One region of the Pantoea sp. X-Soil-OKNW-556 genome, then DNA from elsewhere that is predicted to be linked to it. Evidence: predicted binding sites of a transcription regulator. Region 1 holds the regulator's gene; each other region holds the start of a gene.
The links. The regulator sigma-54, encoded in region 1, starts transcription at its own class of promoters, with help from an activator protein. The targets are predictions, from matches to a motif close to GTTGGCACANNTTTCGCTNT.

Region 1 (2,270 bases):
CCAACGGGGCCGGTAAAACCACCACCTTCTACATGGTGGTCGGAATTGTGCCGCGCGATGCCGGTCGTATTGTGATTGATGATGAAGACATCAGCATTCTGCCGCTGCATGCGCGTGCCCGTCGCGGCATTGGTTATCTGCCGCAGGAAGCCTCGATTTTCCGTCGCCTCAGCGTTTACGACAACCTGATGGCCGTATTGCAGATCCGTGACGATCTCAGCGAAGAGCAGCGTCAGGATCGAGCCAACGAACTGATGGAAGAGTTCCACATCGAACACCTGCGTGACAGCATGGGCCAGGCACTCTCCGGCGGTGAACGCCGTCGTGTCGAGATTGCCCGCGCGCTGGCTGCCAATCCTAAGTTTATCCTGCTGGATGAACCATTTGCCGGTGTTGACCCGATTTCCGTCATTGATATCAAGAAGATCATTGAACATCTGCGCGACAGTGGGTTGGGTGTGCTGATTACCGACCACAACGTACGCGAAACCCTTGCCGTTTGTGAACGCGCTTACATCGTCAGCCAGGGGCATCTGATTGCTCACGGCACACCCGATGAAATACTTGCAGATGAGCAGGTTAAGCGTGTTTATTTGGGCGAAGAGTTCAGACTCTGATAAGGTGTCGGAACCTCCGACGTTTGCTTAGGAAATTCAATCCGGATTATGAAGCAAGGTTTGCAACTCAGGCTCAGCCAACAGCTGGCGATGACACCCCAGTTGCAGCAGGCAATTCGCTTGCTGCAACTCTCTACGCTTGAACTCCAGCAGGAATTACAACTGGCGCTGGAAAGCAACCCATTGCTCGAACAATCAGAACTCCATGAAGAAGTAGACGCACGCGAATATCAGGAAAGCGAAGCCCTCGACACCCGCGAGGCGCTGGAACAGAAGGACATGCCGGAAGAGCTGCCGCTCGATGCAACCTGGGATGAAATCTACACCGCCGGAACGCCTTCCGGTACGGGTACCGATTACCAGGATGATGAGCTGCCGGTCTATCAGGGCGAAACCACGCAGTCGTTGCAGGATTATCTGATGTGGCAGGTTGAGCTGACACCGTTCACCGATACCGACCGCGCCATTGCGACTTCGATTGTCGATGCCATTGACGACACCGGTTATCTCACCGTGACGCTCCAGGATATTTGCGACAGCATCGGTGATGAAGAACTGACGCTGGAAGAAGTGGAAGCGGTATTGAAACGCGTACAGCGTTTTGATCCGGTCGGCGTTGGCGCACGCGATTTGCGTGATTGCCTGCTGGTGCAGCTGTCCCAATATGCCGCCGATACGCCGATGCTGGCGGAAGCACGGTTGATTGTGAGCGATCATCTCGATCTGCTGGCCAATCACGATTTCCGTAGCCTGATGCGCATGACGCGTCTGAAAGAAGATGTGCTGAAAGAGGCAATGTTGCTGATTCAGTCGCTTGATCCGCGCCCAGGTCAGTCGGTCAACACCAGCGAGCCTGAGTATGTCATCCCGGATGTACTGGTACGCAAGGTCGGCACCCGCTGGACAGTTGAGCTAAATGCCGACAGCGTACCGCGTCTCAAAATTAATCAGCACTACGCTGCGATGGGCGGTGCGGCGCGTAATGACAGCGACAGCCAGTTTATCCGCAGCAATTTACAGGAAGCCAAATGGCTGATTAAGAGCCTGGAGAGCCGTAACGACACGCTGCTGAAAGTGACTCGCTGTATTGTCGAGCAGCAGCAGGCGTTTTTTGAACAGGGCGAGGAGTACATGCGTCCGATGGTGCTGGCGGATATCGCCCAGGCCGTGGATATGCATGAATCCACCATTTCCCGTGTTACCACGCAGAAGTACTTGCATAGCCCGCGTGGCATCTTTGAACTGAAATATTTTTTCTCCAGTCATGTGAATACCGAAGGTGGCGGCGAAGCCTCCTCGACGGCAATACGTGCGTTGGTGAAAAAATTGATCTCTGCGGAAAATCCCGCAAAACCCTTGAGCGACAGCAAACTGACCTCCATGTTATCTGAACAGGGCATCATGGTGGCCCGCCGTACGGTTGCTAAGTATCGCGAGTCTTTGTCCATCCCGCCCTCGAATCAGCGCAAGCAGCTGGTTTGAATGTATTGAGAAGGAAGACCTATGCAAATAAACCTTACCGGACTGAATGTAGAGATTACCGAGCCGCTGCGCGAATTTGTAAATAGCAAATTTGCCAAACTGGAACACTATTTTGATCGGATTAATCAGGTCTATATTGTTCTGAAAGTGGAAAAGGTAACGCAGATTGCT
Region 2 (2,270 bases), 2.2 Mb from region 1:
AACAGGCCATCGGCGGTTTCATCACCAATCTGCGACAACTCGGTGGTGGGGAAATGACGGGCGATGCTGGCGCTCATGGAACGATCCAGCGACAGGTCCGAACCGTCGATCACGTAAGGGTAGGGGATCTCCTGCTGAGAGGGACCGACCTCAATCACCACCTCGTACTCTTTCTCAATCATCGACAGTTGCTCGCTCAGGTAATGACGCAGCAAGGCCGGACGGGTAATGGTGGTGCTGTAGCTGCCGGTATGGGTGAAGCGGCCCCAGGCACGGGTGCGGTTCTGCTGCGGGCCATCGCCCGCCCAGGTAAGGCGCAGTTCCGGGTAAACAAACAATCCCTGCTGCCGTGCCGTTTCATCCGGCAGACGTCCCTGTTCGGTAAAGTCACGAATTGCGCTGCGTAAAGCCGCAACCGCGTTGTCGTACAGGCGTTCCAGTTCATCCAGCGCCTGCTGGCTGCTGATGCCGTTCCGTTGTGTAGTCATAGGTTCTCCCTCCGAAATTTGGGCCGATTTGGCTATAGCATAGCGGGTAAACCCCTCAGCACCATGAAGAATCTGTGATCGACCGCATTCTGCACCATCAGAGTGCTGGTGCGTCGGCAAACGCTGGCTATGGTTAAGATCAGCAGACGTGTTCCCGCCGCTTTAACGCGCTGTCGGTGCAAAAACTTGTCACCAATGCTTACCTTTGGCGAGGTTTTTGCTTAATCGTTAACCGTGGCCCTGCTGGCCACTCATCGCACTTCGTTAAGTTTCAGAAATTGATTTCTCCCAGGCCGTGGTATGGCTCCGTTCCTGACCCGTTGAGGATTGAAAGCATGTCTTTGAAATTCATACAAGTACCATTGAAGGTCGTGATTGCTGGTTGCCTGAGTGCGGCGTTTTATGCCCAGGCAGACATTAAAATTGGTGTAGCCGGACCCTTTTCCGGCCCTAATGCCACTTACGGCGCACAGTATTGGAAAGGTGCCACTCAGGCGGCGGATGATATCAACGCTGCCGGAGGCATTAACGGTGAGAAAATTGTGCTGGTGCAGGGCGATGACGCCTGTGAACCAAAACAGGCGGTGGCGGTAGCCAACCGTCTGGTGGATCAGGACAAAGTGCTGGCGGTGGTCGGCCACTTCTGCTCCTCCTCCACCATGCCCGCCTCTGAAGTGTATGACGATGCCGGTGTGCTGGCGATCACCCCCGGTTCCACCAACCCACAAATCACTGAACGCGGCATGAAAACCATGTTCCGTATGTGTGGCCGTGACGACCAACAAGGGGCGATTGCGGCTAACTACATCATCGATAAGTTGAAGGCCAAACGCGTGGCGGTGATCCACGATAAAGACACCTACGGTCAGGGGCTGGCTGATGCGACCAAAGCGGCGCTGGAAAAACGTGGCGTCAACGAGGTGTTATATGAAGGTCTGTCGCGTGGTGAGAAAGACTTCAACGCGCTGGTTACCAAAATCGCCTCGGTGAAACCGGATGTGGTCTACTTTGGCGGTTGCCACCCGGAAGCGGGGCCTCTGGTGCGTCAGATGCGTGAGCAGGGCGTTACGGCTGCCTTCTTCTCCGGTGACTGCATCGTGACGGAAGATATGGTGACTGCTGCCGGTGGCCCACAATACACCAAAGGGGTCTACATGACCTTTGGTCAGGACCCGCGTCAGATCCCGGATGGTAAAGCGGTGATCGCCAAGTTCCGCGCGGGTGGTTTTGAGCCGGAAGGTTACACCCTGTATGCCTACGCCTCGGTGCAGGCACTGGCCGCTGCGTATAAAGCCGCAGGGAAAGATAACGCCAAAGCCAGCGACTGGCTGAAAGCGAATAGCGTCGATACCGTAATGGGTAAAAAAGCCTGGGATGGCAAAGGCGACCTGAAAGTCTCGGATTACGTGGTCTACCAGTGGGACGATAAAGGCAAATATCACCAGCTGTAAGCTGACACGCGGCCCCGCGTGCAGCGGGGCCATTCGCGATTGGGCGCGAGGTTTGCGCTCCCCTTAAGCACGGGACTTGCATATGGACGCCTTCTTTCTTCAGCAACTGGTGAACGGCCTGACGCTGGGCGCGGTTTACGGGCTGATTGCTATCGGCTACACCATGGTGTACGGCATTATCGGCATGATCAACTTCGCCCACGGCGAGGTGTATATGATCTCCGCCTATCTTTGTGCCATCGGGCTGGGCCTGCTCAGCTTCTTCGGCATCCACTCCTTTCCACTGCTGATTTTCGGCACCCTGATCTTCACTATCGTCATCACCGCCGTG
Region 3 (2,270 bases), 390 kb from region 1:
GCGTTTCTGGATGTCCTGCAACTGATCGGCCATTGCGCTACCAACCTGCGCCATCATCAGAGCAGCGCCCGCTACCGCCATTAAAACTTTTTTCATTATGCACCCCGGTGAGTTTATGTGAAACAAAAGATTCTTGATGAATCGTTCTGCAACTAATGTGCCAACCGAAACAAAAAGAACACTTCCACGTAAAATCAGGGTTTCTGCATTATCAGACGAAAAAAAACGGGCGCATTGCCCGTCTGTGATTCTGATCAAAAAAGGTGCAAAGCACCAAAAAGGTGCCCTTTAACGGTGTTCCAGCTCATCCAGATGCTGATAAAGGTCGGCAATCTGGTGAATTCGCTGACGCCCCTCTGACAACATTTCATGCAGCAACGCATTGGCCAGCAGGTTAATCAGACTCATGGCAGAAGCGTAGCTATCGAAGGCGGAGACGCTGTCGAGCGGCGCACACAACTGCCAACGCGCCAGGGTGAGGATGCCCTGCGCCTGGGGTTCGCACAGCGCCAGTACCGGAATGTTGCTCTGCTGCAACTGCTGCATCAACGGACGGATAATGCGTGGACGGCGACGAAATGCCATCACCACCACCACATCATCAGGGGTGATATCCACCAGCTCCTCACCCAGCGTCTGACCCGGTTGCGGCAGCACATGGACCTGAGGACGGGCCTGCATCAGCTGTTGGCGCAGGTGCAGCGCTACCGGATAGGCGTTACGCATACCAATGATAAACAAGCGTTTTGCCTGTGCCAGCGCCTGAATCACCTCACCAAATTGCTGCGGGTCGATGCCGTTGACCCACTGCGTCAGGTTCGCCATCTCCTGCTTATAATGGCGCGACAGCAGCGTGTTGCCCTGCACAGCATCACGGTTGTCGGTCAACGGCATGCCACTCTGGCGCAGCGTGCGCAATTCATCGCGCATGTCTTTATATTTTTCGTAACCGAGGCGCTTAAACAGCCGGCTCACCGTGGCTTTTGATACCCCGCTCAGCCGCGCCAGCTCGGCGCTGTTGTAGCTGATCAGGTCATCAAAATGGTCAAAGACAAAATCGGCAATGCGCTGCTCCTGCGGCGACAGTTGCGGATAGTGACTGCGGAGGCGTTCATCTAGCTGTTTCATCATTCGTCCTGTAACTTTCGTTTCATCACAAGCTAGCATAAATCGATCCACAATGGTGTCCGACCAAAACTGGAACAGCTCTTGCTATAACTTTGCCATGTACCCAAAAATGAGTTCACTATGATACAGAGCAATATGGCCCCGTTAGGTATGGCCGTAACCCCGCATCATCTCGCCAGTGAAAGTGCCTTAGCCGTGCTGCGCGAAGGTGGCAACGCCATCGAAGCTATGGTGGCGGCTGCCGCCACTGTCGCCGTGGTTTACCCGCATATGAATGGTTTAGGTGGCGATGGCTTCTGGCTGATCGTGCCTCCCGGTGGTGATCCGATCGCCATTGACGCCAGCGGTGCTGCCGGTTCACTGGCGCACTTTGATTTCTACCACGGCGCAACAAAAATTCCACACCGTGGCCCCAAAGCGGCCCTGACCGTGGCCGGTACCGTCAGCGGCTGGCAGGAGGCGCTGGCCTTCTCTGCTGAGTTGGGCAGCCCGGCACTGCCGCTGGCACGTCTGCTGCGCGATGCCATCCGCTACGCGGCCGACGGTATTCCCGTCACCGCTTCACAGGCGGCAGCGACAGCAGCGAAACGTGATGAATTACAGGATCAGCCCGGTTTTGCCGCCAACTTTTTACCCGATGGCGAAATACCTGCCGCAGGCAGCCGCTTTACCCAACCGGCGCTGGCGAACACGCTGAGTTTGTTGTGCGAACAGGGGTTAGACAGTTTTTATCGCGGTGAGCTGGCGCACCATCTGGCGCGTGAGATGTCCGCGCTGGGTATGCCGATCACGCTGGAAGATTTGCAACGCCAACAGGCACGCCGCTGCACGCCGTTGCATCTGGCCCACAGCGAAGGCGACATCTGGAACATGACCCCGCCGACCCAGGGGCTGGTATCGCTGGCGATTCTCGGCATCACCGATCGCCTCAACATGGCGGAAGCGGATGACGCGCAGACCGTGCACCGCATCGTTGAAGCCACCAAGAAAGCCTTTGGCCTGCGTGACCAACATATTACCGATCCGCGTCATATCGACATTGATGTGCAGAGCCTGCTGGATGCTGATCATCTGGCTGGCCTCGCCGCGCAGATTGATGATGCGACCGCCGCCCCCTGGGGCACCGGCAAAGGCCCCGGTGA

Region 2: the regulator sigma-54 is predicted to act here: its motif matches at 693-712, upstream of AC6I8T_RS13060 (branched-chain amino acid ABC transporter substrate-binding protein).
Region 3: the regulator sigma-54 is predicted to act here: its motif matches at 1,197-1,216, upstream of AC6I8T_RS04240 (gamma-glutamyltransferase family protein).

What each region holds. Positions count from the first base shown of each region.
Region 1 is NZ_AP035990.1:565,795-568,064, reverse strand. Features, by position in the region: gene lptB (LPS export ABC transporter ATP-binding protein) at 1-617, shown strand, start outside; gene rpoN (RNA polymerase factor sigma-54) at 666-2,099, shown strand; gene hpf (ribosome hibernation promoting factor) at 2,121-2,270, shown strand, end outside.
Region 2 is NZ_AP035990.1:2,761,088-2,763,357, reverse strand. Features, by position in the region: gene AC6I8T_RS13065 (AMP nucleosidase) at 1-488, opposite strand, end outside; gene AC6I8T_RS13060 (branched-chain amino acid ABC transporter substrate-binding protein) at 824-1,939, shown strand; gene AC6I8T_RS13055 (ABC transporter permease subunit) at 2,022-2,270, shown strand, end outside.
Region 3 is NZ_AP035990.1:957,704-959,973, reverse strand. Features, by position in the region: gene AC6I8T_RS04250 (transporter substrate-binding domain-containing protein) at 1-96, opposite strand, end outside; gene hpxU (MurR/RpiR family transcriptional regulator HpxU) at 289-1,128, opposite strand; gene AC6I8T_RS04240 (gamma-glutamyltransferase family protein) at 1,249-2,270, shown strand, end outside.